3 regions of the Azoarcus sp. KH32C genome follow, and region 3 is predicted to be linked to each of the others. Evidence: riboswitches for the same ligand, from Rfam matches in the RefSeq annotation. Region 3 holds a riboswitch; each other region holds the start of a gene.
The links. A riboswitch is a leader RNA that binds a small molecule or an ion and turns the genes downstream of it on or off. The one in region 3 is predicted to bind cobalamin.

Region 1 (3,275 bases), on a different replicon from region 3:
GCCGGCCGACAGCGCCCAGGCGAAAGCCAGCCCCGCCGCGACGATGAGCGTGGCGAGGATGGTCAGCACGGGCGGACGCGTCACGCTGTTGCCCCCTCTGTCACCACTCGGGCGGGCGTCAGAACGACAGCTTCGCGCCGAGCTTCCAGGTACGCTCGAAGTCGACCGGATATATCGCGTCGTCGCGCACCCAGGTGCCGTTTTTGTAGTTGAACAGGTTGGATACGGCCGCATACAGCTCGACCTTGTTCAGGCGATGGCGATAGGCGACGTCGGTCGACTGGTAGGCGCGCTGACGCTGGGCGTTGTTGTTGTCGAAGTCGTTCGCCGCCCAGGTCTTGCTGCGCCAGGTGTGCGAGACGTAGAGATTGCCCTGGTCGCCGACCGCGACATTCAGGCCCAGCACGACGTTGTTGCGCGGCACGCCCGGCAGTTCCTTGCCATCGAAGGCGCCGCCGCCCATGTTCTCGCGGTCGATGATCGCGCGCGTCCACGAGTAGTTCAGCACGCCGGTCAGGATCGGCGAGATGCGCCAGGTGTCCTGCACTTCGAGGCCGTACTTGTGCGACTTGTCGATGTTGGTGTTGGTGAAGGTCGACGCGTTGAAGTAGATCTCGTCGTTAAGATCGGCATGGAAAACGCCGACTTTCAGCCGGTTCGTCGGCAGCACATGGTTGAATCCGAGCGTCACGGTGCGGACCTTCGCCGGCTTGATCAGGCCGTTGAAGATGGTCTCGAAGGTGACCGGGTCGAAGGCGAAGAAGCGGTCGATGTCCGGCGCCTGGTAGGACGCGTTGTAGTTGCCGAACACCGACAGGACGTCGTCGATGCGGTAGTTCGCGCCGAGGTCCCACGACGACAGCTGCTTGTCGTCCTTCAGCCGCGAGCCGAAGGACGGATCGTACTCATACTCGACCCGCTCGCGCCGCGCCCCCGCAGACAGCGTCAGCCGGCCCATCTCGTACTGGCCCTGCACGAACACCGCCTCGTTCTTCTTCGTCGTTTCGCTGAAACCGTCGGTGCGCTCGCCGTCGAAGGTCTGCACGCCGGTGGTCACTGCCAGCGCGTCGCCGAGGTACTGCAGCGCGATGTCGTCCGACAGGTAGCGGGAATCGGTACGGAAGCTGAACTGCAGGAATTCCGAGCGCTTGTCTTCGTCGTTGTGACGTGCTGTCAGGCGCCAGTTGGACGCGAAATCGTATTCGGCGCCGACCGCCCAATAGCCGTCCCGGAAGAACTGGTGCGTGTAGTTGCGGCCCGTGTTCATTCCCGGATCGTCGCGGAACTGCGCGAGCGTCAGCGAATTCGGGTAGCGCAGGTCGATGCGCGCGTCGCCCGTGTCGAGGGTCAGCTTGAGGCGGTCGATGGGGCGGCCTGTCAGGCTCGCACGCCAGTTGTCGGAGGTCGACTCGTCCTTGTGTCCCGACGGATCCTTGTCGCTGAAGCCGCCATGCTCGGTGTGTTCGGCGGTCGCAGAAACCGTGAAGCGCTCACCGACGTAGCCGGCGTAGCCGCTCGTGCCAAGGGCTTCGTGGTTGCCGACATTGACGTCGATGCTCGCGCCGGTGCGCGGCTTGGTGTAGATCTGGATCGAGCCGGCGGTCGCGCCGTCGCCGTACGCGACCGAGCCGCTGCCCTTGGTGATCTCGATGCGGTCGATATCTTCGAGCGGAATCGCACCGACCAGCTGCGGCACCATGTCGATGTTGTTGAGGCGGCGTCCGTCGATCGAGATCACGACGTTCTGGAAGCCGTCGTTGGTGCCGTAACCGCGCATGTTGATGCTGGGCGTGAAGCGGTTGCCGAAGTTCGGCGTCAGCTGCACGGACGACTGGCGATTAAGGTAGTCGACAAGCGAAGTCGCGCCCGAGCGCTCGATGTCCTTGCGGGTGTGCACTTCCGAGGCATAGGTCGCGGCGACGTCGGGGGTGTCGATGCGGTTCGCGGACACGATCACGGTTTCGCCGACGGCCTCGTCGGCCGCGAGCGCGACGGAGGCAAACGGAAAGGCAGCAGCCACCGCGACGGCGGTTGCGGACAAGCGGATGTTCATTGGGGATTCTCCCTGCACCGGAGTCAGCGTCCCCGCTCCCCGGTCATTTCAACAAGGAAGCGTCCGCCGGGCATACGCGCCGGGAGCCGCGAAACACCACGCCCGTCGCCGCCACCCCGCGGCACTTCCGCCATCGCGTGTCGAGGCCGGTATCCGGGCTCGTGGGCTGGCCGTCGCTCGTCGCGAGCGCCGGACCGGTCGCATCGCCTTCCCGGACGTCCGTCCAGTGGCGGTTGGATGCGCCTTGCGTCCACTTACCGTTGCGGGGGCAGCACAGGCCTTGTCGCACCGGCATGAGAGCCGGTCACGCACCTGTTTCCCGTTTAACCCTAGGCACTAACGCCGTCGGGCACCTTACACACGCACACCCCATTCGGGGCGCGAGGGCGGATAATACCCTGTTTACCCTGTTCCATCACTTTCCGCAGCGCGGAAAACCTTCGCAATTCCAAGGACATGCCCGCACACCTGATCCTCGGCGGCGCCCGCTCCGGCAAGAGTCGCCTCGCCGAAAACCTCGCCCGCGCCAGCGGCCTGCCGGTCACCGTGATCGCCACCGCCGAAGCCCTCGATGCCGAAATGGCCGCCCGCATCCGCCGCCATCGCGACGACCGGCCGAGCCACTGGCGCACTGTCGAAACCCCCGTCGCACTCGCCGAGACGCTGCGCGACGAGGCCCGCGAAGGCCGTTGCGTGATCGTCGACTGCGTCACGCTGTGGCTGCTCAACCTGATGGCCGGCGCCGAGAACCTCCCCGAACCGCCCGACGCCGGCAGCCTGCAGCAACTGCAGGCCGAACGCACCGCTCTGCTCGACCTGCTGCCCGAGGTGGCAGGAGAGGTGCTGCTCGTCTCCAACGAAGTCGGCCTCGGCCTCGTCCCCGAAACGCCGCTCGGCCGCCTCTTCCGCGACGAAGCCGGGCGCCTCAATCAGGCGCTGGCGTCCGCCTGCGCGCGCGTCACCTTCGTCGCCGCCGGGCTACCGCTCGTGCTAAAGGGAAACGGGTAAGGGCTTTCCGGTAGCTCGGGTCGAATATCGACTTTCCCGCCCGAAAAGGGGCACTCGAAGTGCATTTAGTTTGCCCCAAGCGTCCGGCGAGCCCATACAATCGCCGATGGACAAGAGACTGGCAGAGAGACGCAAATGTTCGGCGGCGGGAAGACTCGGCACAGCTTACACAAACCGCTAAAAGGGACTGGGCAAGCAGTAGCGTCCTCCTTGC
Region 2 (3,275 bases), on a different replicon from region 3:
ACGACCGGGATATGCGGGTAGGCTTCGACGGCGGCGTCGATCAAGTGGCGCAGGAAGGCTTCGCCGGCGTATTTCCGCGCGCCGGCCGAAGCCTGCATGATCACGGGGCTGTCGAGTTCGGCCGCGGCTTCCATGATCGCCTGGACCTGTTCCAGATTATTGACGTTGAACGCCGGCAAGCCGTAGCCGTTTTCGGCGGCGTGATCGAGCAGCTGGCGCATGGAAACGAGGGGCATGGGACTTCTCCGATTGGTTTTCTGGCACAACTTTGTGCGACTAACTGCGCATTTTAACGTCAGTCGGCACCCGATGGGCTTCGCGCGCGGCATGGCGGCGCACAAGAAAATGGCCCGGAGCTCGCTCCGGGCCATCGCGGCCGCCACAGACGGGGTTGGAGGGGGTTACCTTACTTGAGCAACTCCGCCTGCGTTGCCGCATCAACACGTCCGGTGACGGGAATCTCGCGGTCGTCCGGCATGCCCGAACCGAAACCGAGTTTGTTGGCTTTAATTGGAGCGTCCTTCAGGCCGATGGTTCCTTCGGAGTAGCCCGCCGGTAGGGATGCGCAGGTGAGGGCGCGCTTGCCGCGGACGACGAGTCGGCCTCTCTCAACGCGGGGTTAACTCACCTCCTCAGATAGGCGGAATGCCTTGTGCGGCGCGATGTTGCGCTTGCCTGAGGGCTTGCCGAAGCCCTTCGCCTTCGGGTGCCGCACCGCCCCAGCCGTCGAAGTGCACGAGCTCGTCGAGCGGGAGGCGCGGACGCCATCCGGCGGTCTGCAGTTCGGGCTGGTCGAGGAAATGGCTGACGTGTCCGACGCACAGGTAGGCGACCGGAATGATGCGTTGGGGCAGGCCGAGGATCTCGCGGATGCGTGCCTGGCGGTAGATGCTGACCCAGCCGACGCCGAGGCCCTCGGCGCGCGCCGCGAGCCACAGGTTCTGCACCGCGCAGACCGTGCTGTAGAGGTCCATCGCCTTGATGTGCGTGCGTCCGATGACGACCGGGCCGGCGCGGTCGCGGTCGCAGGTGATGCAGAGATTCACGGGCGCTTCGAGGATGCCTTGCAGGCGCAGGCCGGAGTACACCTCGCGCTGCTTGCCTTCGAACATCTGCGCCGCTTCGGCATTGGCCTCGGCGAAGGCGGCATGCACCTGCTGCTTGACGGCCATGTCGCGGATCACGACGAAGCTCCATGGCTGCATGAAGCCGACCGAGGGCGCGAAGTGGGCCGCGGTGAGGATGCGAGCGAGCATGTCGTCGGCAACCGGATTGGGCAGGAACTGGCCGCGGACGTCGCGCCGCGCGAGGATGTTGCGATAGACGGTCGCGCGCTCGGCGTCGTCGAAGTGGTGATGAGCCTGGTGGCCCGGGTGTGTGCCGTTCATGGATTCCCCTTCTGAAGCACGGTGGGCGACAGGCGGGCCTGCCTGCCGCAATGTGCCTCCGGGCCGGTCTTCTGACTCGGGTTCGTCCCGCGCCGCGCCTTCCCGCCCGGACGGGCAGTGGCATGTTGCGGCGGCGGTCCCCCTCACAGCGTTGGGCACGTTGCGGAATCGGCGCGATCTTTCGAAGGCGCCTCACCGCATTTCCGATTCTCCTGCCGATGGCAGGCACCCGGAGGCAATGTCTGGTCGAGCGCGGCAGTGTAGCAGCCGCGCGCGGACCGCGGAGCTTATTGCTCGGTGAGATGCGGCGCCGGATGCTCGCCCACGCGTACGATCTTCAGCGTGTTCGTGCCGCCCGAGGTGCCGATCGGCTCGCCGATGGTCAGCACGATCAGGTCGCCGCGCTCGACGACGCCCTGGTCGAGCAGGATCTGCTCGGCTTCCCACAGCAGCACGTCGCGGTCCTGATGCGTCTGCGACATCAGCAGCGGGAAGACCTCACGGTACAACGTCATCTGGTTGCGGGCCGAGGCTTCCGGGGTCAGCGCATAGATCGGCACGCCGCTGTTCAGACGGCTCATCCACAGCGCCGTCGAGCCGGTCTGGGTCAGCGAGGCGATGGCTTTCACCTTGAGGTGCCAGGCGGTCCAGATCGCGGCCATCGCGATCGACTGGTCGATGCGCGTGAAGACGCGGTCGAGGACGTCGCGATCCAGCGTGACGTCCGAAGACTTCTCCGCTTCGAGGCAGACCCGGCTCATCGCCTCGACGACCTCGACCGGGTACTTGCCGGAGGCGGTCTCCGCCGACAGCATCACCGCATCGCTGCCGTCGAGCACCGCGTTGGCGACGTCCGAGACTTCGGCGCGCGTCGGCACCGGACTCGTGATCATCGACTCCATCATCTGCGTCGCCGTGATCGTGAGCTTGTTGCGGTCGCGTGCGGCGCGGATCATCTTCTTTTGCAGCGCCGGCACCGCGGCGTCGCCGACTTCGACCGCGAGGTCACCGCGCGCGACCATGATGCCGTCCGAGGCGTCGAGGATCTCGTCGAGGTTGGCCACCGCCTCGGTGCGCTCGATCTTCGCGATCAGCAGCGCCTCGGAACCCGCGGCACGCAGCAGCTGGCGCGCCATGTACATGTCGGCCGCGCTCTTCGGGAAAGAGACCGCAACGAAATCGACGCCGATCTCGGCGGCCGTCTTGATGTCGTCCATGTCCTTCGCGGTCAGTGCCGGCGCGGTCAGGCCGCCGCCCTGGCGGTTGATGCCCTTGTTGTTGGACAGTTCGCCGCCCACGCGCACCGTCGTGTGGATCTCGTGGCCGATGACGCGATCGACGACGAGCTTGAGGCGCCCGTCGTCGAGCAGCAGCACATCGCCCGCCTTGACGTCCTTCGGCAGGTTCTTGTAGTCGAGGCCGACGCGGCCGATGTCGCCCAGCTCGCATCGGGCATCGAGAATGAAGGGGGCGTCCTTTTGCAGATGCACGCGGTCGCCGGCGAACTTGCCGACGCGGATCTTCGGCCCCTGCAGGTCGCCGAGGATGCCGACCGAGCGTCCGCACCGCGCCGCCGCTTCGCGAATCGCCGCTGCCCGCGCGATGTGGTCTTCCGCCTTGCCATGCGAAAAATTCATCCGCACGACGTCGATGCCGGCATGCACCATGCGTTCGAGGACTTGCGGATCAGTCGAGGCGGGACCGAGGGTGGCGACGATCTTGGTGTGGCGGGGCATGCTGTCTCCGTGTCGATATGCATCCGAGGACACGATTCTACCTCCACGACTCGGCGACGAGACCGACGGGGCGGCGTTTCGCCGCCGGTCGGATTCGTGCGAACCTGCCTACGCCAGCCTATCGACAGATGCTGTTGCTTCCTATAATTTT
Region 3 (3,275 bases):
GGATGTTGATGGCACGGCCCGAGAGCTTGCGGCACAGATCTTCCGACAGCACCTGCATGTAGCGGGCGAGCACGATGAGGTCGGTGCCGGTCTCGGCGGCGATCTCCATCAGGCGGGCTTCCTGCGAGGCCTTCGTCTCCGGGGTCACCGGCAGGTGATGAAAGGGGATGCCGTGCCACTCAGCGAGCGGGCGCAGATCGGGATGGTTCGACACGATCGCCGGCACGTCCATCTTCAGCTCGCCGGTGCGATGCCGGTACAGCAGATCGTCCAGGCAATGGTCGAACTTCGACACCATCAGCAGCACCTTCGGGCGCGCCAGGGTGTCGTGCATTTCCCATTCGAAGTCCTCTTCGGCCTGCGGCAGTTCCTCGCCGAAGACGCGCTTGAGCTCGTCGAATGACGGTGTGCGCTCGGGGGTCGTCGAAAACACCGTCCGCACGAAGAAGCGCCCGGTCAGGATGTCGTCGAACTGGGCCATCTCCATGATGTAGCAGTGGCGCTCGGCGAGAAAAGTCGAAATGCGCGAGACCGTGCCGATCACGCCCTTGCAGCTCGCTTTGAGTACGTAGATGTTCTTGCCTTCCGTCATGACTGACATTGCGTGTCTCCTGAATCCACCACAGAAGAATCTAATCTTCCGGCTGATCGTCGCTTGCCTGATTGGGACAGTCTGCAGCCAGCGCACGACATCCGTCGTCGCGGCGGATCGCGCAGGGGGAGATCCGAAAATCTGCTGTATATTTTTTGGCGGCCCAGGCACAAGCAGACAATTGGAGACGGATATGGGTGACAAAGCGCGCCAAGCCCCGCGCAGCTTCGACAGCGGCTTACGACATAGCAATCAGGCCTACTTGCAGGGCCAATTGTCCGACGATGCGCACCCGCCCATCTGTCGCCGGATCGCGTTCGTGCTGCTCGAACATTTTTCGATGATGGCCTTCACCGGCGCCGTCGACGCGATCGTGACGGCCAACCTGGTCAGCCACAAGCCGCTCTATCGCTTCGAAACGTACGCCCTGGAGGGGGCCACGGTGCGCAGTGACCTGGGCATCAACATTTCGGTCGATGGAGCCCTGCCCGCGCTGGACGCCAACGATCTCGACATCCTGATCATCTGCGGCGGCTTCCGCTCGAAGCTGGAACCCGGACGTCCGGTCCTCGAAAAGCTGCGCGAGGTGGCGAGGCGCCGGGTGATCCTGGGCAGCCTGTGGAACGGCAGCTACCTGCTTGCACACGCAGGCCTGTTGGACGGCTATTCCTGCACCGTGCATCCGGACAGCCGCGCCGGCCTCGAGGAGCTGCGCCCGCAGGTCAGGCTCCTGCCGAATCCATTCGTGATCGACCGCGATCGCATCTCGTCCGCCGGGGCCAACAGCGCCCTGGGCATGATGCTCGCGGTGATCCGGCATCACCACGGCGAGGAGATGGTGCGTGGCATCGAGGAGATCCTCTCCTGCGACCGGACGCTCGACGATCTGCCTGACAGTCCGATGCCGACCCTGGTGGATAACCCGACCTTTCCCGATGTGCTTCAAAACGTGCTGCAGCTGATGAAGAGCAATATCGAGGAGCCCTTGAGCATTGACGATCTGGCGCTCCACGCAAAGACCTCGCGGCGCCAGATCGATCGTCTGTTCCAGCGCTACATGAACACGACGCCGTCACGCTACTACCTCGAAACCCGCCTCACTCGCGCACGGCGCCTGCTGCAGCAGACCAACGAGCCGATTACCACCGTTGCGATCGCCTGCGGCTTCACGAGCGCCCCCCATTTCAGTCGCTGCTACCGCGAGTTCTTCGGCATGTCACCTTCGCAAGTCGGCCGTAGGCGTCCCTGAAACGCTTCCCAAACGACTTTGGCGGTGGATATACTTTGATGATGGGTGCCTGCCTCCACGGTCGTGGAGCGGGTGAAACGGGAAGCCGGTGACTCTTGGACGACAAGACATTCCGGCGCAGCCCCCGCTGCTGTAAGCCTGACGACTCCGCCTCAAGCCACTGTGCAATGCACGGGAAGGCGGCCGGAGAAGACTGAGGGCAAGCCAGAAGACCGGCCCAGATGAATTGTTGCGATTCCCCGGGGTAACGGGAATGCATCTGATGACTGGCACCCGGTCCGTCTGTCCACCGCCATTCTTCCGACCTGCAAGACCTTTCCCCTCCGTACACCGTTTCGCTGTTTACCGGAGCTCTCCATGCTTTACCACGGTGGCCGCGTCATTGCCGCGTCCCTTCAATACGGCATTCCTCCCGCGGAATGGCTCGACCTTTCGACCGGCATCAACCCGCGCGGCTGGCCGGTGCCGAGCTTGTCGCCGGCCTGTTGGCAGCGCCTGCCGGAAGAGGATGACGGTCTCGAAGCCGCCGCAGCAACGTATTACGGCAGCGCGCGCCTGCTGCCTGTGCCGGGGTCGCAGGCCGCCATCCAGACGCTGCCCTCTCTCTTCCCGCGGGCCTCGGTGGCCGTCTTGGGACCGCTCTACAACGAGCATCCCCAGGCCTGGACGAAGGCCGGGCACGAGGTCCGGCACATGGCATATGCCGATCTGGCGCAAGCGCTCGAAGCCGAAACTCCGGTTGTCGTCTTATGCAATCCGAACAACCCGACCGCCGGGTCGCATCCGCGCCCCGCCATCCTGGGCGCAGCCAAGGAGCTCCAAGGTCGGGGCGGCTGGCTGGTGGTGGATGAGGCTTTCGCCGACCCTCTGCCCGCGGATAGCGTTGCCGCCCTGGCCGGCAGTGCGGAGGCACCCAACCTGATCGTGCTGCGTTCTCCGGGGAAATTCTTCGGCCTGGCCGGCGCGCGGGTGGGTTTCGCATTCGCCGCGCGGGAAATCCTTGTCCGGCTACGCGAGATCATCGGCCCCTGGGCCGTCGCCGGGCCGTCCCGTGAGGTCACCAAGCAGGCGCTTGCCGATCGCAAGTGGCAGGCAGAGACGCGAGAGACGCTTTTGGCCGAGGGGCGGCGCCTGCAGCAACTCCTGGCGCCGCTCGGCCAGGTCGCCGGAACGCCGCTGTTCGCCACGGTCACGACCGACCGGGCCCATTCGCTGGTCAAGCACTTTGCCGAACGGGCCATTCTCGTCCGCCATTACGATCCTCAGCCGCTGGTTCGATTCGGGCTGCCGGCCAACGAGATCGACTGGCAGCGCCTCGCCGTGGCAATTTCGGAATGGCGGTAAGCAGGTCGAACATGAGCCCGTCTTGAGGCGACGCCCTTCAGAGAGGGCATCGCCTCGCGGACCCGACTGATGTTGGCTAGATCTTCGTCA

Region 1: linked by a shared signal. The riboswitch ahead of AZKH_RS03025 (TonB-dependent receptor) and the one ahead of cobD (threonine-phosphate decarboxylase CobD) in region 3 are both predicted to bind cobalamin.
Region 2: linked by a shared signal. The riboswitch ahead of bluB (5,6-dimethylbenzimidazole synthase) and the one ahead of cobD (threonine-phosphate decarboxylase CobD) in region 3 are both predicted to bind cobalamin.

What each region holds. Positions count from the first base shown of each region.
Region 1 is NC_020516.1:680,646-683,920, reverse strand. Features, by position in the region: gene AZKH_RS03030 (iron ABC transporter permease) at 1-84, opposite strand, end outside; gene AZKH_RS03025 (TonB-dependent receptor) at 119-2,053, opposite strand; cobalamin riboswitch at 2,180-2,425, opposite strand; gene cobU (bifunctional adenosylcobinamide kinase/adenosylcobinamide-phosphate guanylyltransferase) at 2,510-3,061, shown strand; gene AZKH_RS03010 (diguanylate cyclase) at 3,272-3,275, shown strand, end outside.
Region 2 is NC_020516.1:1,063,791-1,067,065, forward strand. Features, by position in the region: gene fba (class II fructose-bisphosphate aldolase) at 1-236, opposite strand, end outside; gene bluB (5,6-dimethylbenzimidazole synthase) at 633-1,388, opposite strand; cobalamin riboswitch at 1,432-1,636, opposite strand; gene pyk (pyruvate kinase) at 1,676-3,124, opposite strand.
Region 3 is NC_020548.1:220,534-223,808, forward strand. Features, by position in the region: gene purU (formyltetrahydrofolate deformylase) at 1-592, opposite strand, end outside; gene AZKH_RS23840 (GlxA family transcriptional regulator) at 786-1,841, shown strand; cobalamin riboswitch at 1,868-2,077, shown strand; gene cobD (threonine-phosphate decarboxylase CobD) at 2,199-3,185, shown strand.